Regions from separate parts of the Variovorax sp. M-6 genome, predicted to be linked through region 3. Evidence: predicted binding sites of a transcription regulator. Region 3 holds the regulator's gene; each other region holds the start of a gene.
What was found. The regulator LexA, encoded in region 3, represses DNA repair genes until DNA is damaged. The targets are predictions, from matches to a motif close to ACTGTATNNNNATACAGT.
Positions count from the first base shown of each region.

Region 1 (5,463 bases), on a different contig from region 3:
TCTCGCGCGTCTCGGCCACCTGCAGCAGCGCGAACGGCGCATCGGGCGTGCTGCCGGCGACCCAGAGCGACGCGATCCGCACCTTGCGGCCGTGCATCTGGCCGTCGCGCAGGTAGACCACGCCCGGTACAGGCGGGTCGTCCGAGCCCGGGAACGGCACATCGCGCTCGCCGCTCAGCAGCGTGCCGTGGCCGTCGAGCAGCTGGTAGTAGACCTGGTCGATATCGTCGCTGCCGAGGATCTCGCGCGCCGGTTGCGGCAGCACGAACTTGATCTGGCCGTTGTCCGCGTCGACCAGCCGGGCCAGGGTCTGGATGTTGGACTCCAGTGCGCGGTCGAAAGGCGCGTTGGCGATGCCCTGCGCCACCAGCCAGGTGACGCCGATGCTGACCGGCACCAGCAGCAGCAGCGGCGTGAGCATCCAATCGAGGATCTCGCCGAAGAGAGAGCGCTGCGCGCGCTGAAAGAGTTTTACCAAGCGTCTGGCCGGACGAAGCGGGACCGGCTACGAGGGAATCTTCTCGAGGCAATAGCCGAGCCCGCGCACCGTGGCGATGCGCACCGGCCCCTTCTCGATCTTCTTGCGCAGGCGGTGGATGTAGACCTCGATCGCGTTGAGGCTCACCTCCTCGCCCCATTCGCACAGGCGCTCGACCAGCTGGTCCTTGCTCACCAGCCGTCCGGCGCGCTGCAGCAGCACCTCGAGCAGGCCGAGCTCGCGCGCCGACAGTTCGAGCATCTTGCCGTCGAAGGTCGCGACCCGCCCGGCCTGGTCGTAGACCAGCGGGCCGTGCTTGATCGCGTTGCTGGTGCCGCCCATGCCGCGCCGCGTGAGGGCGCGCACCCGCGCCTCGAGTTCCTGCAGCGAGAAGGGCTTGGCCATGTAGTCGTCGGCACCGTAGTCCAGACCCTTGACCCGTTCCTCGACGCTGTCGGCCGCGGTCAGCACCAGCACCGGCAGTTGCGAGCCGCGGGCGCGTAGCCGCTTGAGGATCTCGAGGCCGTGCATGTTGGGCAGGCCGAGGTCGAGGATCAGCAGGTCGAACTCCCTGTTGGTCATCAGCGCGGCATCGGCCTGCGAGCCGGTCGCCACGTGGTCGACCGCCGAACCCGAGGTGCGCAGGCTGCGCAGCAGGGCATCGGCCAGAACCTGGTCATCTTCCGCAATCAGAATTCGCATACTAGGCTCACCCCCAGCCTCGCCCACTTCGTGTGGCTCTGCACCCCCTCTCCGGGGGCAACCCCAGCGGCCCGGCGGAGCCGGTTCCGCGGGGTTCCTGGACTTGGTCGCGCCAAGCCCCTTCAGATTCTAGGCCGCCGTGTACGCCTCGAGTCCAATGGTTACCACGGTGGCGATCTCGCTGCCGACGCTGGCGCGGAACTCATCCTCGGCCTGCGCGACGGCATTGCGGAAGGCCTCGAGCCAAGCCAGGCCGTCGGTGGTGAATAGCACCTGCCGCGCCCTCGCATCGAGCGGATCGGGCCCGCGCTGCACCAGTCCCCAGGCCTCGCATTGGTCGACCAGTGCGCCCATCGCCTGCTTGGTCATGCCGGCCCGCTCGGCCAGTTCGGTCAGCCGCGAGCCGTCGCGGGCCAGATGGCGCGTGATGTGGATGTGGGCGGCGCTCACCTGCGCGCGCGCCGCGAGGTTCGACAGCGCCAGCGGCACCTCGGCGTCGTGCGCCATCAACGCCAGCACCCGCTCGTCGAAGCGCCGCATCGCGTGGCCCAGCAGGCGGCCCAGGTGGGTCTGGCGCCAGGCGTCGTGGTCGATCGGAAATTGCGTGCCGGTCATGGGGGTCGATAGTAAAGCAAACTGACTAAAAATGAGGTTTGCCTGGGCCAATACGCCTCTACACTACTGTTCAAGCATCCAGCCTGTAATTAAAAGCAGCGGGATGAATTTCCCGCAACCCGTTGATATTCAAGGAGTTCTCACATGGACGCACTCGTCAAAGGCACCAGCATCTCGGTCCCCAACAGCGAAAAGGCCAAGGCCTTGCAGGCCGCGCTGGCCCAGATCGAAAAGCAGTTCGGCAAGGGCACGATCATGCGACTGGGCGAGGGCGAGGCGCTCGAAGACATCCAGGTGGTCTCCACCGGCTCGCTGGGCCTGGACATCGCGCTCGGCGTCGGCGGCCTGCCGCGCGGCCGCGTGATCGAAATCTACGGCCCGGAATCCTCGGGCAAGACCACGCTCACCTTGCAGGTCATCGCCGAGATGCAGCGCCAGGCCGGCACCTGCGCCTTCGTCGATGCCGAGCACGCGCTCGACGTGCAATACGCCCAGAAGCTCGGCGTCAACCTCTCCGACCTGCTGATCAGCCAGCCCGACACCGGTGAGCAGGCCCTCGAAATCGTCGATTCGCTGGTGCGTTCCGGTGCGGTCGACCTGATCGTCGTCGACTCGGTCGCCGCGCTCACCCCCAAGGCCGAAATCGAAGGCGAGATGGGCGACTCGCTGCCCGGCCTGCAGGCCCGCCTGATGAGCCAGGCGCTGCGCAAGCTCACCGCCACCATCAAGAAGACCAACTGCATGGTCATCTTCATCAACCAGATCCGCATGAAGATCGGCGTGATGTTCGGCTCGCCCGAAACCACCACCGGCGGCAACGCGCTGAAGTTCTACGCCTCGGTGCGGCTGGACATCCGCCGCATCGGCACCATCAAGAAGGGCGACGAGGCGATCGGCAACGAGACCAAGGTCAAGGTGGTCAAGAACAAGGTCAGCCCGCCCTTCAAGACGGCCGAGTTCGACATCCTGTTCGGCGAGGGCATCAGCCGCGAGGGCGAGATCATCGACATGGGCGTCAATGCCAAGATCGTCGACAAGTCCGGCGCCTGGTACGCCTACAACGGCGAGAAGATCGGCCAGGGCCGCGACAACGCGCGCGAATTCCTGCGCGAGAACCCCGGGCTGTCGCGCGAAATCGAGAACAAGGTGCGCGAATCGCTGGGCATTCCGCTGCTGGCCGAGGCGATCGAAAACGCCAACGCACCGGTCGAGAAGGCCGACAAGCCGGAGAAGGCCGACAAGGCCGACAAGAAGTAAACCGGGTGCCATGGCCTTCAGTGCCCCGTCCCTCAAAGGCCGTGCCCTTCGTCTCCTGAGCCAGCGCGAGCACTCGCGCGCCGAACTCGAGCGCAAGCTCAAGAAATACGAGGAAGAGCCCGGCACCCTGGCCCACGCCCTCGACGAACTCGCCGCCAAGGATTTCATCAGCGAGGCGAGGGTGGTGCAGTCAGTGCTGCACCAGCGCGCGGCCCGCATGGGCGCCGCCCGGGTCCGCCAGGAACTGCTGCACAAGGGCATCGCGCCCGAGGCGGTGGCCGAGGCGGTGGCGGGGCTGCAGGAGAGCGAATCGGCGCGCGCCCTCGAGGTGTGGCGCCGTCGTTTCACGGCATCGCCCGCGGATGCGAAGGAATGGGCCCGCCAGTCGCGCTTTCTGCTGTCGCGCGGTTTCTCCAGCGCGATCGTCGCGAAGATCCTGCGCGGAGCCGTCGATGCCGGCAACGAGGCCGACTGAGCCCCCCACGCCTGGCTTCAGACGGGCACTTCGGTGCGGCCCTTCTCGCGCGAGATGAACACCAGCACCAGGATCGTGGCCAGGGACTGCACCACCGCGATCATCGTGAGGCCCTGCGCATACTGTCCGGTGGCGGTCTTCAGGGCGCCCAGCAACTGGGGCGCGAAGTACCCGGCCAGGTTGGCGATCGAGTTGATCACCGCCACGCCCACCACCAGCGCGGTTGCGGAAAGATAGCGACTGGGAATCTGCCAGTAGATCGGGATGGAGCCCATGGTGCCGGCGGCGGACAAGGCCAGCGACAGGATCACGCCCATCGGGCTTTTCTGTCCCAGGAAGTAGGCCGTGAGCAGCAGGCCCAGCGCGCCGATGCCGGCGGCCACGGCCGTGTGCCAGCGCACCTCCTTGGCACGGTCGGAGAGCCAGCCGTTGCCGATCATGCCCAGCCAGCCGCAGGCATAGATGCCGGCCATCACCCAGCCCAGCGTCTTGATGTCCGTGATGCCCACTTCGCGCACGATGCTGGGGCCGTAATAGACCAGGGTGGCATTGCCAGCCACGATGCAGAAGAAGATCAGGATCAGCACCCAGATGCGCGGGTCGCGCAGCGAAGCCATGAAACTGTGTTCGCGCGGGCCGAGCGTCGCCGCCTCGGCCGACAGCTCGTATTGGACGTGCGTCTTCTGCTGTGCGCTCAGCCACTTGGCCTTGGCGGGCGAATCGCTCAGCACGAACCAGGCGGCCAGGCCCGCGAGCACCGACGGGATCCCCTCGACGATGAACAGCCATTGCCAACCCTGGTAGCCGCCGACGCCCTGGAGCGCCGCCATCAGGTAAGCGGCGATCGGGCTGCCCAGCATGAGCGACAGGGCCGACGCGGAGACGAAGAAGGCCAGGGCCTTGCCCCGGCGATGCGCGGGCAGCCAGTACGTCAGATAGAGAATCACGCCGGGCTGCAGGCCGGCCTCGAACGCGCCCATCAGAAAGCGCAGGATGTAGAACTGCGTCGGCGTCTTCACCCAGGCCATGAGCACGCACATCAGGCCCCAGCCGATCGCGATCCGCATGATCGTCTTCCTGGCGCCGATCTTCTGCAGCAGCAGGTTGCTGGGCACCTCGAAGAAGAAGTAGCCGAAGAAGAAGATGCCGGCGCCGGCGCCATACACGGCATCGGACCAGGCCAGGTCGCTCATCATCGTCAGCTTGGCGAAGCCCACGTTCACCCGGTCGGTCCAGGCCAGGAACCAGACCAGCGTGAGAAACGGGATCAGCCGCCAGACAATGCGCCTGAACGTGACGTCGCGCTCCTGCACTGCTTCGATGGACGTCTGCGGGCTCAGCGGAAAGGCATTCGCACTCATGTATTCCTCCAGTAGGGCCGGTGGATAATCCCGGCCTTCGCGCCCGGCGCACAGTCGGCGTCCGTTATATCCCGCATAAACCATGCCCATGCCGCGCAACGGCGAGACCCATGAACGAGCCTGACGAGTCGCTAGACAGCCAGCAGTTGCGGGTGCTGAAGACGCTGCTGAGCGAGCGCAGCGTCACGCGCACGGCCGTCCGTCTGAATCTTTCCCAGCCCGCGGTGAGTGCCAGCCTGCGGCGGTTGAGGGCCGTCTTCGGCGACGAACTGCTGGTTCGCAGCGGCAACGCCATGGTCCCCACGGCGCGCCTGCTGGAACTGGAAGGCGCGCTGCGCGACGTCCTCGACGGCATGGACCGCCTGCTCGCCGACACGCAGCCTTTCGATCCCGCCAGCACGCAATCGACGTTCACGGTGGGCTGCCCGGACTACCTGTCCACGGTGTTCATGGCGGGAGTGGCCCGGGTCATGCGCACCCAGGCGCCTTGCGCGCGATTGCAGGTCCATCCTTTGGGCCCGGATTTCGACTTCGAGCAGGCCTTGGCGCAAGGCGACATGGACGTGGTCATCGGC
Region 1 covers NZ_JBFREQ010000011.1:46,141-51,603, forward strand. Annotated here, with positions in the region: gene AB4Z46_RS14695 (sensor histidine kinase N-terminal domain-containing protein) at 1-421, opposite strand, end outside; gene AB4Z46_RS14700 (response regulator) at 506-1,180, opposite strand; gene AB4Z46_RS14705 (MarR family winged helix-turn-helix transcriptional regulator) at 1,310-1,795, opposite strand; gene recA (recombinase RecA) at 1,940-3,052, shown strand; gene recX (recombination regulator RecX) at 3,063-3,527, shown strand; gene AB4Z46_RS14720 (MFS transporter) at 3,545-4,888, opposite strand; gene AB4Z46_RS14725 (LysR family transcriptional regulator) at 4,999-5,463, shown strand, end outside.
Region 1: recA (recombinase RecA) is a predicted target of LexA. The motif match lies at 1,861-1,878, and genes of this name have one in related genera.

Region 2 (5,463 bases), on a different contig from region 3:
TACATCACGCGCTTGGGTGCTTCGTGGTGGTGATCCTGCAGGCGATCCTTGTGGCGCACGACCTGCCGGTCGAGCTTGTCGACCAGGTCGTCGACGGCAGCGTAGAGATCAGCGTGGCTCGACTCCGCGAACATGTCGTTGCCCTTGACGTGGATATTGCATTCGGCCCGTTGCCGGCGCTCTTTTTCCTTCTGCTTTTCCACCGTGAGAATCACCTTGACATCGACCACCTGGTCGAAATGCCGGGTGATCCGGTCCAGCTTGCTCGTAACGTAGTTGCGCAAAGCAGGTGTGACGTCGAGGTGATGACCGCTGATCGTCAGATTCATGAATGACCTCCTGGAATTGACGGTTGGGGAAATAGCCGCGCCCCTTGTAAAGAGACGTAGCCGGGGGAAACGAGAAGGGAATGAAGGCAGGGGAGAGAAGGGGAGAGAGAGGGGGAAAGGAGAGAGGGAGAGGAGAGGCTTCGGTTCACTATGCCCATGCTGTCATCGAAATGCAATCCTTCCGCACCCCAGGAAAGGGGCATTTCCCATGACGGAATTCTCACGCTATCGAATTGATAGCCCCCAGCCCCGATGAGCCCTGCCCTACAGGCCGGCGAAGCCCGGCCCGTTGGTGAAACACCGCGGAACCGGCTCCGCCGGGCCGCTGGTGTTGCCCCCGGTAGGGGGTGGGCGCCCGGACACGAAGTGCCGGGCAACCTGGGGGCGAGTCACCATTTCTCCCGCATCCGGCTCAGCAGGTCGATGGCGGCGGCCGGCGCCGGCACATGCGGCGCGCGCTCGGGCGGCGGCGGCCAGGTCTGCCGCTCGAAGCGCTGGGCATCGGCCGCCGGGATGAAGCGCGTGCGGCCCGCGTACAGGTGGCGGTCGCCGCGCGCGGCCTGCTGCGTGACGTAGAAGCGCTGCGGCACCAGCAGGTGCAGGTGGTCGCGGGCGCGGGTCATCGCGACATAGAGCAGCCGGCGCTCCTCCTCGAGCTCGTGGGCGCCCTGCGCCACGTCGGCCGGGATGCAGCCATCGACCACGTTGAGCACGTGGACGGAGCTCCACTCCTGCCCCTTGGCCGAATGGATGGTCGAGAGGATCAGGTAGTCCTCGTCGAGCAGCGGCGGTCCGGGCCGGTCGCTGGTGGCTTCGGGCGGGTCCAGCGTGAGTTCGGTCAGGAAGCGCTCGCGCGAGGCGTAGCCGGCGGCCAGCCGCGCGAGTTGCTCGACGTCGCCGCGGCGCGGGCCGGCATCGTCGTGCAGCCGCTCCAGGTGCGGGATGTACCACTGCAGCGCAAGATCCATGTCGGCCGGCCAGGCCAGCGCGGGATCGCGCAGGGCAGCGTAGATGGCGGCGAAGCGGGCCCATTCGACCTGCGCCGCGGCCGGCGGCACGAAGGCCTGCACGGCGGCGCCGGGATCGGCGGCCTCCGCCATCGCGTCGAGCAGGCGCGCCGAGGTGACCGGGCCGATGCCAGGGATCATCTGCGTGACGCGGAAGCCGGCCATGCGGCCGCGCGGGTTCTGCGCGAAGCGCAGCACCGCAAGCAGATCCTTCACGTGGGCGGCCTCGAGGAACTTGAGGCCGCCGTACTTCACGAAAGGAATGTTGCGCCGCGCCAGTTCCAGTTCGAGCGCGGCGCTGTGGCTCGAGGTGCGGAACAGCACCGCCTGCGACTTCAGCGCGAGGCCGCCCTCGCGGTGCGCGAGCACGCGCTCGGCGACGAAGCGCGCCTGCTGGGCCTCGTCGGGCACCAGCACCAGCTGCGGGCGTCCGGCCGAGGGCTTGTCGGTCCAGAGGGTCTTGGCATGGCGTTCGGCGGCGGCCGCGATCACGGCGTTGGACACATCGAGGATCGGCTGCGTCGAACGGTAGTTGCGCTCCAGCGTGACGACGCGCGCAGGCTGGCTGAACTGCTGCGGGAAGTCGAGGATGTTGCGCACGGTGGCGCCGCGGAACGAGTAGATCGACTGCGCGTCGTCCCCCACCACGGTCAGGCCGCGCCCGTCCGGCTTGAGGGCGCGCAGGATGGCGGCCTGCAGCAGGTTGGTGTCCTGGTACTCGTCGACCAGCACGTGGTCGAAACGCTGGCCGACCTGTGCCGCCAGCGCGGGCTCGGCCACCATGGCGGACCAGTACAGCAGCAGGTCGTCGTAGTCGAGCACCTGTTGCTGCTGCTTGGCCTCGACATAGGCGCCGAACAGCTTCCTCAGTTCGCTCTCCCATTCGGCGCACCAGGGAAAGGCTTGCTTCAGCACCTCGGCGAGCACCCCACAGGTGTTGACGGTGCGCGAATAGATCGAGAGGCAGGTTCCCTTCTGCGGAAAGCGCCGGGCCATGGAGGACAGGCCGATGTCGTGACGCACCAGCCCCATCAGGTCCTCGGCATCGCCGCGGTCGTGGATCGTGAAGTTCTCGCTCAAGCCGATCTGCGCCGCGTACTCGCGCAGCAGCCGTGCGCCGATGCCATGGAAGGTGCCGGCCCAGGGCAGCGCCGGCGGTGTCTGCGAAGCCAGGCCGAGTACGCGCACCAGCACCTGGCCCGCGCGGCGCTCCATCTCCTGCGCGGCCCGGCGCGAAAAGGTCAGGAGCAGGATGCGCTGCGGGTCGGCGCCGCCGGCGATCAGGTGCGCCACGCGGTGCGCGAGCGTGCTGGTCTTGCCCGAGCCCGCGCCGGCGATCACGAGCAGCGGCCGAGGGTCCTGCTGCGCCGGTTCGAGCGCGGCGTCGACGCCGTGCAGCACCGCGGCGCGCTGCGCGTCGTTGAGCTTCGCGAGCGCCTCCGCCAGCCGTTCGGCCTGGCTCGCGGCGCCGGGGGAAAGGGGTGTCGCAACGCGCTGCATCGCCGCAACTGTACTGTATGTCCGTCCAGTTTCAGGCCGGAGCCGTCACAACCCGGATGACATAATCGCGCCTCGCTGCAACCGGAGACTCCCGCATGGAAATCGACCCGTCTCGGCAGCTTTCACTTCCCCTCTGACGCGTCGTCGGCGAGGGAATTGAAAGCGCCCACACCCCTCGCCCAACCGCCAGACATTTCACGGGAGTGAGCCATGCTCAACATCTTCACGCTTGCCAACGGCCGCCTCGTCCAGGAAGAGATCGAGGCCCTCGAAGAGCTTTCCAAGTTCCAGCCGATCTGGGTCGATCTCGAATCGCCCACGGTCGAGGAAAAGCGCTGGATCAAGCAGTACTACGGCCTGTCGATCCCCGAGGACGCGATGGACGAGGACATCGAGGAGTCGGCGCGCTTCTACGAGGAAGACAACGGCGAACTCCACATCCGCAGCGACTTCCTGATCGACGACGACGAGAACCCGCGTTCGGTGCGCGTGGCTTTCATCCTCAACCAGCACAACGCCGAGCTGCGCAGCTGCGGCGTGCTGTTCTCGATCCACGACGAGGACGTGCCGGTGTTCCGCCTGCTGCGCATGCGCGCGCGGCGGGCGCCGGGGCTCATCGAAGACGCCAAGGAAGTGCTGCTGAAGCTGTTCGACGCCGATGCCGAGTACTCGGCCGACACGCTCGAGAACATCTATGACGAACTCGAGTCGGCGGGCAAGAAGGTACTGTCGGGCAACGTCAGCGACGAGCTGGCCGGCGAGGTGCTGGGCCTGATCGCGCGCCAGGAGGACCTGAACGGGCGCATCCGCCGCAACGTGATGGACACGCGCCGCGCCGTCAGCTTCATGATGCGCAGCCGCATGCTGAATGCCGAGCAGTTCGAGGAGGCGCGGCAGATCCTGCGCGACATCGAGTCGCTCGACAACCACACGGCCTTCCTGTTCGAGAAGATCAACTTCCTGATGGCCGCGACCGTCGGCTTCATCAACATCAACCAGAACAAGACCATCAAGATCTTCTCGGTCGCAAGCGTGGCGCTGCTGCCGCCGACGCTGATCGCGAGCGTGTACGGCATGAACTTCAAGTTCATGCCCGAGCTCGACTGGGGCTATGGCTACGGCTTCGCGATCGTGCTGATGATGGCCAGCGCGCTGGTCCCGATGTGGTACTTCCGCCGGCGCGGCTGGTTGAAGTGACCACCCCGTTGCTTGCTCGCTCCGTGTAGCCGCCTCCCCCTCAAGGGGCGCACCCAGCGGCCCGGCAGAGCCGGTGCCGCGGGAGCCCCCGAACAGAGTGGCCCGGGGGGCCTGGTTCTTATTGCGCCGGCAGCGTTGCCAGCCAGGCATCGACCAGCGCCAGGCTGTAGCGGCTCGCGACCGCCGAGACGAAGCGCGTGAAATCGCCGTGCGCCTCGTCGTCGGCGCGATCGGAGATGGTGCGCACCGCCGCGAAGGGCACGCCGTAGTCGTGGCACACCTGGGCCACCGCGGCACCCTCCATCTCGACCGCCAGCGCGTCGGGCAGGTCGCGGCGAAGCACGGCGCTTTCGGCCGCGGTGGAGACGAAGCGGTCGCCGCTCACCAGCAGCCCCCGATGCACCCTCGGCGCCGCCAGGCCGAAGTCCTCGACCACCTGCGGCCCCAGCAGGCCCACCGGGTCGCGCAGCACCTCGGCGGCCGCCGCCGCGAGCGCATCGCCGATCGCGGTGTCGACCGCGAAACGGGCGTGGCCGGTCAGCGGCACTTCGTACCTCGGGAAGATCGGCGAGGCGTCGAGGTCGTGCTGGAGCAGCTTGGTGGCGACCACCACGTCGCCCACCCGGACGCCCGGCGCCAACCCGCCGGCGACGCCGGTGAAGACGATCGCGCGCACCTTGAAGCGCTCGAGCAGCACCGTGGCCGTGAGAGCCGCCGCGACCTTGCCGATGCGCGACAGCACCGCGACCACCGGCTGCCCGTGCAGGTGCCCGACCCAGAAGTCGCGCCCCGCCACCTGCACGCGCTGCTCGTCGGGCATCTGCGCGAGCAGTGCACCGAGCTCCTCGTGCATCGCGGCGACCACGGCGATCGTCATTGCTTGATATCGACTCCATAGAAAGTGTGGCGGCCGAAGGGACTGAGCTTGAAGTCGACCACTTCCTTGCGCACCGGCTTCAGCTGCACCGCATGCGCGATCGTGAACCAGGGCGCCTGCTCCTTGAAGATCACCTGCGCCTTCTTGTAGAGCGCCTCGCGCTCGGCCTGCTTGGGGACGTTCTTGGCCTTCACGACCAGCTCCTCGTAGGGCTGGTAGCAGAACTTGGCCACATTGCTGCCGTTCGACTGCGCCGAGGCGCAGCCCAGCAGGGTGTACATGAAGTTGTCCGGATCGCCATTGTCACCCGTCCAGCCCAGCATGCCCATCTGGTGCTCGCCAGCCTGCATGCGCTTCCTGTATTCGCCCCATTCGAAAGACTTGATCTCGGCCTTGACGCCGACCTTCGCGAGATCGGCCTGCATCAGCTCGGCGATGCGCTTGGCATTCGGGTTGTAGGGCCGCTGCACAGGCATCGCCCACAGGTCGGTGGTGAAGCCTTCGGGATAGCCGGCCTGCGCGAGCAGCTTCTTGGCGGCCTCGGGGTCGTAGG
Region 2 covers NZ_JBFREQ010000045.1:28,397-33,859, forward strand. Annotated here, with positions in the region: gene hpf (ribosome hibernation-promoting factor, HPF/YfiA family) at 1-329, opposite strand, end outside; gene AB4Z46_RS31925 (ATP-dependent helicase) at 719-2,836, opposite strand; gene corA (magnesium/cobalt transporter CorA) at 3,047-4,033, shown strand; gene AB4Z46_RS31935 (5'-methylthioadenosine/adenosylhomocysteine nucleosidase) at 4,152-4,910, opposite strand; gene AB4Z46_RS31940 (ABC transporter substrate-binding protein) at 4,907-5,463, opposite strand, start outside.
Region 2: AB4Z46_RS31925 (ATP-dependent helicase) is a predicted target of LexA. The motif match lies at 2,849-2,866, and genes of this name have one in related genera.

Region 3 (5,463 bases):
GATCGCCAGCGGCCACAGCAGCAGGCTCAACGCGATCAGCGCCGTCGTCACCAGAACCATGCGCGGCGCACCGATCCGGTCGATGTAGCGACTCACGACCATGTTGCCCACCAGGCCGCAGACGCCGAACCAGGCCCACATGAGACCCATCTGGGTCGCATCGGCGCCCAGGCTCTGCCGGACGATCGGCGCGAAGTAGCTGAAAAGCACGAACTGGCCCGCCCCCTGCAGCGCGGTCACCGAGACCACGCCCATCAGCAGCGGGCTCCTGAAGACGCGCCCCCAGGCTTCGCGCGACAGGGCGGCAGGGCGGATGCCCGAGGGCAGCTTGAGCCAGACCCAGGCCGCGCTGGCGATCGAAAGCGCCGCGATCAGGCCGAACGCGGCTCGCCAGCCGAAATGGCCACCCACCAGCGCGCCGATCGGAAGGCCCAACACCGACGCCATCGACCAGCCGAGAAAGACGAAAGTGACGGCTCGGCCGCGCTGTTCGGGCGGGACCAGCAAGCCGGCGCAGGCAGCCGCCTGCGCGGTGAACACCGCCGGCGCGACCACGGTCAGCATGCGCACCAGCAGCAGCCCGCCGAAGCTCGGCATCAGCGTCGCCAGCAGGTGGCCGGCGGCATACCACAGCATGGTGCAGGCCAGCAGCAGGCGGCGGTCCCAGCCCGCCACCACCGCCGCCAGCAACGGGGCGCCCAGGCACATCACGATCGCGCCCGCGGTGATCAACTGGCCGGCCGTGGCCGCGCTGACCTGCAGGGAGTGGCTAAGTTCGTTGAGCGTGCCGGGCACCACCATCACGCCGGTGCCGATCACGAAATTGCCTGCCAGCAAGGCCCACAGGGCAGCCGGCAGCGCAGGCCGCTTCAACGGCGGACCTGCAGCGCGCCGGGGTTGACGATGTTGGTGGGGTTGCCCTTGATGAAGCTGACGACGTTGTCGAAAGCCTGACCGAAGTACATCTCGTAGCTGTCCTGTTCGACGTAGCCGATGTGCGGCGTGCAGATGCAGTTCTCGAGGCGCAGCAGCGCGTGGCCCTGCAGCGGCGGCTCGCTCTCGAAGACGTCGATCGCCGCCAGCCCGGGCCGGCCGCGGTTCAGTGCCGCCAGCAACGCATCCTGCTCGACCAGTTCGGCGCGCGAGGTGTTGACGAACAGGGCGGTCGGCTTCATGCGCGAGAGGTCCTCGAGCGTGACCAGGCCCCGCGTCTCGTCGGTCAGCCGCAGATGCACCGACAGCACGTCGGCCGCGGCAAAGAAGGTCTCGCGGTCGGGCGCCACCTGGAAGCCGTCGGAGCGTGCCTTGGCGCAACTCTGTTCGCGGCCCCAGATCACGACCTGCATGCCGAACGCCTGACCGTAGCGTGCCACCAACTGGCCGATGCGGCCATAGCCCCAGATGCACAGCGTCTTGCCCTTGAGCACCGAGCCGAGGCCGAAATTCGGCGGCATCGAGGCCGATTTGAGGCCTGCCTGCTGCCAGGCGCCATGCTTCAGGTTGCTGATGTACTGCGGCAGCCGACGCATCGCGGCCATGATCAGGGCCCAGGTCAGTTCGGCCGGCGCCAGCGGCGAGCCCGAGCCCTCGGCCACCGCGATGCCCTGCTCGGTGCAGGCGTTGACGTCGACATGGCTGCCGACACGGCCGGTCTGCGAGATCAGCTTGAGCTTGGGCAGCTTCTCGATCAGTTGCCTGGAGATCTGGGTGCGCTCGCGGATCAACACGATCACGTCGGCGTCCTTCAGGCGCACCGAGAGCTGGCCAATGCCCTTGACCGTGTTGGTGTAGACCTTGGCCGCATAGGCGTCGAGCTTGGAGGCGCAGTTCAGCTTGCGCACCGCATCCTGATAGTCGTCGAGGATCACAATGTTCATGGCGTGCCATTGTGCCTCGCACGACCGGGATGCTGTGTCGGCGTATCTCGCTTTGTCTGCTGCGTCGGCCCGGATCGCGGGCGTCTGCTCGACACAGGCCCCGGCGCCCGCCTTGCGAGCAGGCTCAGTGCATGTGGGCTGGCCGAGGCATGGCCTCGGCGGCCTCCAGCGCAACCAGGCGGTCGAGCTCCGCGCACACATCCGCCATGCGGCCCGAGATCACCACGCGACCGGCAGCCCGGCCCGGCTGTTGCGCGTCGACCGTCCGGACGACGCGCAGAGGGCGAACCGGCGCACCCGCAGCCGCCGGAGCACCCTGGCGAAGGGCGCAGCTGGGACGCACGCCGACGTAGCGCAGGCCCGATGACAGGGTGCGGCCCGAACCGCGCCGTGGCATCCAGCGATTGGCCAGCGATTGCAGCGGCGTCAGAAGACCAGCGATGCTGAGGAGAGCGATTCCCATGTGAACTCCAGAATAGTCAGAGGTTGAACACAGGCAGGATTGCTTTCATCGGCTTCGACAGGGTGATGGCTCCATGCCATACGCCCGCCACCTGTCGCGGCCGGATCGGGTGCGCATGCGTGATCGCAGGCGCGGAACTTGCCGGCTTACATGAGCATCGTGTTGCGGATCAGGCCGACCGCCAGCCCCTCGATTTCGAAGGGTTCGCCGGGCTGGACGACGATGGTGGGGTAGTCGGGGTTTTCGGCGTGCAGCTCGATGACCTGCTTGTTTCGCTTGAGGCGCTTGACCGTGACTTCGTCGCCCAGCCGCGCCACCACGATCTGGCCGTTACGGGCTTCCTTGGTGGCCTGAACCGCGAGCAGGTCGCCGTCCATGATGCCGGCGTCGCGCATGGACATGCCACGCACCTTGAGCAGGTAGTCGGGTTGGCGCTGGAAGAGGGTGTTCTCGACGTAGTAGGTCTGGTCGACGTGTTCCTGGGCGAGGATCGGCGATCCGGCGGCGACGCGGCCGATCAGCGGCAATGCCAGCTGTGCCATGCCGGGCAGGGACAGCGAGAACTGGTTGTTGCGGGATTCGTTGAGGGAGCGCAACGCGTCGCCCTTGAGTCGGATGCCGCGCGAGGTGCCGCTCACGAGCTCGATGACACCCTTGCGCGCCAGCGCCTGGAGATGCTCTTCGGCCGCATTGGCCGACTTGAACCCCAGTTCGGCGGCGATCTCGGCCCGCGTGGGGGGCGCGCCGGTGCGTGCGATGGCGCTCTGGATCAGATCCAGAATCTGCTGCTGGCGGGCTGTAAGCTTGACTGCGAACTGCATGATGACTCCTGACGGGGTACTGGCTAAACGTCCAGTACCTGTATTTTTAACCAGTTTTCAAAAGTTGGCAAGCCATGGACCCCATCTCCGTGAACCGTGAGCGCCGCGTGATCGTCCTCGGGACCGGCGGGACCATCGCCGGCCGTGCCAGCGCTGCGAGCGACAACATCGGCTACACCGCCGGCGAGGTCGGCGTCGCCGATCTGCTGCAAGGCATCGGTGCGCCGCCCGGGATCGGCCTCGAGGCCGAGCAGGTGTCGCAGGTCGACAGCAAGGACATGGGCTTCGCCATCTGGCGGACGCTGGCGCAGCGCTGCGCCCACTGGCTTGCGGAGCCCGATGTGGCCGGCATCGTCATCACGCACGGGACCGACACGCTGGAGGAGACCGCGTTCTTCCTCCAGTCGGTGCTGGCACCTTCGAAGCCGGTGGTCCTGACCTGCGCGATGCGGCCGGCGAGCGCACTGGCCCCCGACGGGCCGCAGAACGTGCGCGACGCCATCGTCGTCGCCGCCACGCCGCAGGCGTGCGGCGTCGTCGCCGTCTGCGCGGGGACCGTACACGGCGCCCTCGAGGTCCGGAAGGTCCACACCTACAGGCTCGATGCCTTCGACTCCGGCGATGCCGGCCCGCTGGCCTATGTCGAGGAAGGCGCGGTGCGCCAATTGCGGTGCTGGCCTGCGGCCGACCCGGCCGCCCGAACCGTCTTCGATCGCATCGCGGACGCGGCGACCTGGCCCCGCGTCGAGATCCTCGCGAGCCATGCCGAAGCGCGCGGCACCCTCGTCGATGCGCTGCTCGAGGAGCGTCGGCGCGGCGCCGTCGAGCCGGTGCAGGGGATCGTGCTGGCCGCAACCGGCAACGGCACGCTGCACCACGCGCTGGAAGCCGCGGCGCTGCGGGCGCAGGCCGAGGGTGTCGCGGTGGTGCGCGCGACGCGCTGCGCCGAAGGGCGGATCCTGCCGAGGCCCGGCCAGAGCCTGCGCGATGCCGGGACGCTGAGCCCGGTCAAGGCGCGCATCGCGCTGATGCTCGAGCTGCTGGTGGCCGGCCCCGCCGCCTGACCCCATGCTCGACGCGCTGCGCACGATCCCGTGGGCCTATCCGGCGCTGGAGGTCGTGCACATCGTCGGCATCGCGTTGCTGCTGGGCAATCTGGTGGCGCTCGAGGTGAGGGTGTTCGGCCGTGCGGCCGCCTTGCCGATCTTGGGGCTGGCCCGGCTGTCGCTGACCATCGCGCTGACAGGCTTCGCGCTCGCGGCAGCCAGCGGATCGCTGATGTTCGCCACCCAGCCGGCCGAGCTGCTCGCCAACCGCGTGTTCCTGGTGAAGATGGGCCTGCTGCTCGTGGCCGGCTGCAACGCGCTGTGGTTCCACGGTCGCCGGTCGCTGGCCAAACTTGACCTGCTGGCGCGGATACAGATGTTGTCGTCCACTGCGATCTGGCTGGCCGTCGTGTTCTGCGGCCGCTGGATCGCCTACTGAACGAAGGAGCCTTCCGCATGAAACGTCGCAGCCTGATGTTCGCCGTTGCAACGCTGCCTGCAGCGATGCGGTTGGCCTGGGCCCACCATGGATGGAGCAGTTTCGACCAGGACCGGCCGCTCTACCTCGAAGGCAAGGTGGTGCGCGCGCGCTGGCAGAACCCGCACGCCGAGCTGGTGATCGAAATACCGCCCGACCTCAAGACGCCCGCCGACCTGTCGAAACGCGAATTGCCGGCGCAGACCGCTCCGGTCGACGGCCCCGGCCTGCTTGCGAAGGCCACGGTACCGAGCCGCAAGGACCGCCAGTGGGAACTCGAGCTGGCGCCGCTGACGCGGATGGAGGCCTGGAAGGTGCGCGAGATCCAGCCGGGGACTACCGTCTCTGCCGTCGGTTTCGGCACCAAGGACGAAAAGGGCGATGCCGTGATGCGGGTCGAGTACCTGTTCGTCGACGGCAAGGCCTACGGGCTGCGCTCCAGCCCGGCCTGATCAGCTGCTCAAGGCAGCGAGCGCGCGCTGGGTGATGTCGTCGACGCTGCCGACACCGCTGATCGCGCGGTACTTGGGCGCCGCGGCCGGGTCCGCCTTGGCCCAGTCCGAGTAGTAGTCGACCAGCGGGCGCGTCTGCTGGCTGTAGACCTCGAGCCGCTTGCGCACGGTCTCTTCCTTGTCGTCCTCGCGCTGGATCAGGTCTTCACCCGTGAGGTCGTCCTTGCCCGCGGTCTTCGGCGGATTGAACTTCAGGTGATACGTGCGTCCCGACGCCGGGTGCGAGCGGCGTCCGCTCATGCGTTCGATGATGTCGGAGAAGGGCA
Region 3 covers NZ_JBFREQ010000032.1:1,981-7,443, forward strand. Annotated here, with positions in the region: gene AB4Z46_RS27795 (MFS transporter) at 1-873, opposite strand, end outside; gene AB4Z46_RS27800 (D-2-hydroxyacid dehydrogenase family protein) at 870-1,877, opposite strand; gene AB4Z46_RS27805 (hypothetical protein) at 2,002-2,340, opposite strand; gene lexA (transcriptional repressor LexA) at 2,487-3,161, opposite strand; gene AB4Z46_RS27815 (asparaginase) at 3,236-4,225, shown strand; gene AB4Z46_RS27820 (hypothetical protein) at 4,230-4,646, shown strand; gene AB4Z46_RS27825 (DUF6152 family protein) at 4,664-5,137, shown strand; gene adk (adenylate kinase) at 5,138-5,463, opposite strand, start outside.

Region 4 (5,463 bases), on a different contig from region 3:
GAGCAGCCGGTTGGCCGACCACATGAGTTCGCTGGCGCCCTCGGCCAGCGCCGGCAGCTCCAGCTTCTGCTCGAACACATCGGGCAGCGTGAGCCAGCGATGGCTTTCGGGACGCAAGCCCCACGCCTCATCGAGCGCCGCGCGCAGTTCCTTGCCGAAGCGGCGCGCGAGGCCGCCGCGCGGCAGCGCCGCCACCTCGCCCCAACTGCGGCAGCCCAGATGCGCCAGCACATCGAGGTGATCGCGCGCGGCGCTCAGCGTGTCGAGCGGCAGGCCTCCCGGCAGATCGGCCGGAGGCCGCTGGCCGCGCACGAACATCCGCAGCCGCGCGAGCGCCACCAGGCTGGTCGCGCCCTGCACCTGCCGCACGCGCACCGGCGCGGGGTTCAGGCTCGCGATCTGGCGCATCAAGCCGAGCCGGCCGCCCCACAGCCGCTCGCAGGCGGACACCTCGAGCAGCAGGGCTTCGTCGACCCAGGCGACGCGCGGCGTGAACTGCAGGGCCCACCAGCCGAGCGCTTCAGCGGACGGAGGCAGCACCTCGGCCTCGGGGTCAGACCGGCGCCGGGCCGCCCCAAGGCGGTCTGCGGCCCCCTCGGGGGGCAGCGAACCACACTCAGTGGGGAGCGTGGGGGCCTCAGACCGGCGCCGGGCCGCCCCAAGGCGGTCTGCGCCCCCCTCGGGGGGCAGCGAACCACACGCAGTGGGGAGCGTGGGGGCCAGTTCAAGCGGCCACTGCAATGCGATCCAGTGCATGTCGCTTTCCCTCCTGCTGGAAGTCGATGCGCACCACCGTTGCCCTTTCGACCTCTTGCGGAACGCCCTCCTGCAGCCGGCGCAGCTTGCGCCGCAACTGGCTCGCGGCGAGCAGCGCCGTCATGCGCTCGCTGCGCGCCGGCAGCTGAATCGGCGAGGCCAGCGGCGGGCCGCGGCGCTTGAGGATATGGACGTCGATCTGCGCGCGGTCTTCCTCGCAGGTGGCCAGTTGCAGCCGCAATCGTGCGGGCGAGGTGGACGCGGCCGCCGTTGCAGGCCGGAACACGAACAGCAGCGACTCGTGCTGCGCAGCCGCCAACTGCAGCCGCCGCAACTCGCCCACCCGGGCCTGCGGCAGCCATGCCAGCACGGCGGCGACGTCGGCGCAGCGCAGCGCCTGTTCGCAGGCCCAGAGCCGCGCGGCCGACGCCTCGCAGCGGATCCATAGCAGCGATTCGACCGGGAGACCGCCCGCCGCCAGCGAAGGGCCGAAGGGCTCGTGGGGCGCGCCGATCAGCGCCACGGGGCCGCTGGCGCCCTGCACGGCTTGTGCGAGCGCAGGCAGCAGCAGTTGCCACGAATGGGCCTCGGGAGAAGACTGCAGCAGCTCGGTCATCGCCCCGACCGGCCAGCCGCCACCGGGCAACTGGGCATCGAGCGCGGCATGGCCGGTGCCGACGACCTGCGCGTCGGCCACGCCCAGCTCATCCCCGCGCCATATCTTGTGGCGCGCGGAAGAGGAAAAAGAGTCGAGGGAAGGAAGGCCCATGATGGATCGGATAACTGTATTTTTATACAGTATTCTTGCGGTCCGCCAGCGTTTTTTATTTCATGCTGACTTGCGCGCAGGGGCATTGGCGCGAGTCTCCAGTCAATCGGTCACCATGTCCGCCCACAGATGTCAGCCGGCCCGAGCCTTCCCCATGTCCACCGCGCCCGTCCTCACCCGCAGCCAGTTGCTGCGCCTGGGCGTCGCGCTGTCGTTCTGTGCCACGTTGCCGATGCGCGCAGCAGCGCAAACCCAGGAGGCCAAGCGCATGAACACCCGCCCCATCCCCGCCACCCGCGAAGCCCTGCCCGTGGTCGGCTGCGGCACCTGGATCGGCTTCGACGTCCCGCCCGCCAGCGCCGAATACCAGCGCCTTCCGGGCGTGCTCGATGCACTGTTCGCCGCCGGCGGCACGGTGCTCGACAGCTCGCCGATGTACGGCCGCTCCGAGGCCGTGACCGGCGACTTGCTGGCCGCGTCGCACCGGCGCGCCAGGGCCTTCCTCGCCACCAAGGTCTGGACGCCCGGCCACGATGCCGGCATCGCGCAGATGGAACAGTCCTTCGAGCGCCTGCGCACCGATCGCATCGACCTGATGCAGGTGCACAACCTGCTCGACTGGCGCATCCACCTCAAGACCCTGCGCGGCTGGAAGGACCAGGGTCGCGTGCGCTACATCGGCGTCACGCACTACACCGCATCGGCCTATGCCGAGGTCGAGGCGGTGCTGCGCGCCGAGAAGCTCGACTTCCTGCAGATCAACTATTCGCTCGATCAGCGCGAGGCGGCCCAGCGCTTGCTGCCGCTGGCGGCCGAGCGCGGCGTGGCCGTGGTCGTCAACCTGCCCTTTGGCGGCGGCGGCCTGCTGCGCCAACTGCGCGACAAACCCCTGCCCGGCTGGGCCGCCGAAATCGGCTGCACGAGCTGGGCGCAGGTGCTGCTCAAGTTCGTGCTGAGCCACCCCGCCGTGACCTGCACGATTCCCGGCACCAGCCGGCCGGAGCACATGGCGGACAACGCCGCGGCCGGATCAGGTTCGTTTCCGGACGCGGCCTTCTGGCTGCGCCATGAAGCTTCGCTGCGACCCTAAGCCAGGAATCGCAGCAACGCCGCGTTGACCTCGTCCGCCCGCTCGAATTGGGCCCAGTGCCCCGCCCCCTCGATCACCACGCCTTCGCGCCCCGGATGACCCGCGACGAGCTGCGCCACCACCGACCGCGCCTCGGCGGTCACGTCGTGCTCGCCCCACAACAGCAACTGGCGCCCGCCGATCGCATCCAGCGCGGCCTGCAGCCCACCGGCCAGCGAGACTTCCTTGCTGCGAAAACGCGTGCCGTGGCAGGAGATGTCGTGGATCGCGAAAGCCAGCGCATCGATCGCGGCCCGGTCGTGCAGCATCAGCGCGGCGAGGTTGTGCAGCAGCGCGGCGCGCTCCTGGTCGCGGTCCTCGGCGGCGCGCCAGTTGACCATCTCCACCGTCATGCGCCGCAGCGTGCCGTGACCGCCGCTGCCGACCAGCGCCAGGCGCCGGATGCGGCCGCGGCGCTGGCCGAACCTGGCGGCGATCAGGCCGCCGAACGAAAAGCCGCCAAGGTCGATCTCGGCCTGCGCACCGACCAGGCCGTCCAGCGTTCCGGACAGCGCGTCGAGCAACGGATCGACCGCCGCCTGGCCTGCCAGCGGCTCTGAGGGCGCGTCGGATTCATTGAAGCCCGGGAGGTCGGGCAGCCACAGCGTGCGCGAGGCCGACAGCGCCTCGACGTTGCGCAGCCAGTGCATCCAGCTGCCGTGGCCGCCATGCAGCAGCACCAGCGGCGGCTGCGTGGCGTCGTCGCCGAAGCGGCGCCAGCGCACGCGCACGCCGTCGTGCACGGCATCGTGGTGGGTGGACAGCGCGTCGATGCGCGCGATCAGGCCGAGAGCGTCGGCTTCCGCCTGGGGATCGAAGGTCGAGAAATAGGGCACCCGCGGATTGTGCCGCGCGTCGCCCCCTCGGCGTTCATTCGCAAGCGGCCGGGCGGCTCATGCTGCGGCTTTGCCGAAGCGGAAGCTCGACACCGAAATGCCGCCCATGAACGCATCCTCGTGATAGATGCGCTCGCCGGCCTCGCCTTCGGCGGCACCGACCGCGACCATCAGAGGGATCAGGTGCTCTTCGCGCGGATGCGCGATGCGCGCCGCGGGCGCCGCCGACCAGTGCAGCAGACGCTCGACGCGATCGCCGGGCGCCGCATCGACCACCGCCTCGTCGAGCCAGTCGTCGAAGGCCTTCGACACATCGCGCGCCTGCGGACCGAAGTTGCGCAGGTTGTGATAGCTCAGGCCGCTGCCGACGATCAGCACGTTCTCGTCGCGCAAGGGCGCGATGGCACGGCCCAGCGCGATGTGCTCGGCCGGATCGAGCCCGCGCCGCAACGACAGCTGCACCACCGGCACCTCGGCCTTCGGGTAGATAGCAGCCATCGGCGAGAAGGTGCCGTGATCGAAGCCGCGCTCGGCATCGAGCCCCGCGGGCAGGCCCGCCGCCTCGATCAGCGACTGCACGCGGCGAGCGAGTTCGGGCGAGCCGGGAGCGTCGTAGTGCACCTGGTAGGTGTGCGCCGGGAAGCCGCCGTAGTCGTAGATCATCGGCGGGCGCGGGTTGCCCATCACGGTGAACGCGGGCTCCTCCCAGTGCGCCGACACCATCAGGATCGCGGCCGGCGTGCGGCCGATCTGGCGCGGCATGTCGGCCAGAGAGGCTTCGAGCTGGTCGTAGGCGTGGCCCATCTCCTTCTTCATCCACGGCCAGGGGCCGCCGCCGTGCGAGATGAAATAGGTGGGCAGGGTGGAAATGGTGCTCATGGGATGCTCCTTGAACGTCAGTCTAAGGATTTCCCTTCAAGAAATCGATAAGCTAGGATTCATTGATTCATTTCCCAGGAGGAAATCATCGATGGACCGCCTGACCAGTCTTCGCGTCTTCAGGGAAGTGGTGGAGTCGGGCAGCTTCGTCGCCGCCGCCGAGCGGCTCGCGATCTCGGCACCGATGGCCAGCAAGCATGTGGCGCAGCTCGAAAAATCCTTGGGCGCACGCTTGCTGCATCGCTCGAGCCGGCACCTGAGCCTGACCGAGGCCGGCCGGGCCTGGTACGAACAGAGCCGCCGCGCGCTCGACCTGCTCGATGCCGCGGAAAACGCCATCGGCCAGAAGAACGACGCGCCGCGCGGGCAATTGAAGGTCAGCGCGCCGGTGTGGTGCGCCACGCCGCGCTTCGCCGACGTGTTGGCCGGCTACCGCGAACGCTGTCCCGAGGTGCTGGTCGACATGCACCTGGAAAACCGCAAGGTCGATCTCGCCGCCGATGGCTACGACCTCGCGCTGCGCGCCACGCAGGAGCCCTCCCCGGCGCTGATCGCCCGCCCGCTGTGCCGCCTGCAGTTCCATCTGGTCGCATCGCCGGACTGCATCGCGCGGGCCGGCATGCCCGCGGGGCCCGCCGATCTCGCGAAGCTCGACGCCATCGTGCCGAGCTACGTCAGCATCGAGGGCCTGGCACTCAGGGACGGCAAGGGTCGCCAGGCGCCGCTGCGGCTGCAGCCGGTGATGAGGTCCGACGACACCACGCTGACCCTGCATGCCGTGCGGGCCGGCATCGGCATGTCCTTCCTGCCCGAATGGCTGGTCGACGAGGACCTGGCCCAGGGCCGGCTGGTACGGCTGGTGCCGGACTACGCGGCCCCGGCCGTGACGCTGTTCGCGGTCTACACCAGCCGGCAGTACATGGCGCCCAAGCTGCGCAGCTTCATCGACTTCGTCAGCGAGCGGCTGGGCGCCTCCTAGACCCACCGGGAAGGGCGCGCCGCAAATCCCTTCTTTGTGCGCAATGCGGTGCCCGCCGGTACAGTGACGCCTCACTGGAGACTTCCCGCTTGTTCCGCTACTTCGAAAAACTTCT
Region 4 covers NZ_JBFREQ010000004.1:265,294-270,756, forward strand. Annotated here, with positions in the region: gene AB4Z46_RS07115 (DNA polymerase Y family protein) at 1-540, opposite strand, end outside; gene imuA (translesion DNA synthesis-associated protein ImuA) at 725-1,525, opposite strand; gene AB4Z46_RS07125 (aldo/keto reductase) at 1,680-2,615, shown strand; gene AB4Z46_RS07130 (alpha/beta fold hydrolase) at 2,612-3,490, opposite strand; gene AB4Z46_RS07135 (DODA-type extradiol aromatic ring-opening family dioxygenase) at 3,548-4,369, opposite strand; gene AB4Z46_RS07140 (LysR family transcriptional regulator) at 4,461-5,348, shown strand; gene AB4Z46_RS07145 (ABC transporter ATP-binding protein) at 5,438-5,463, shown strand, end outside.
Region 4: imuA (translesion DNA synthesis-associated protein ImuA) is a predicted target of LexA. The motif match lies at 1,539-1,556, and genes of this name have one in related genera.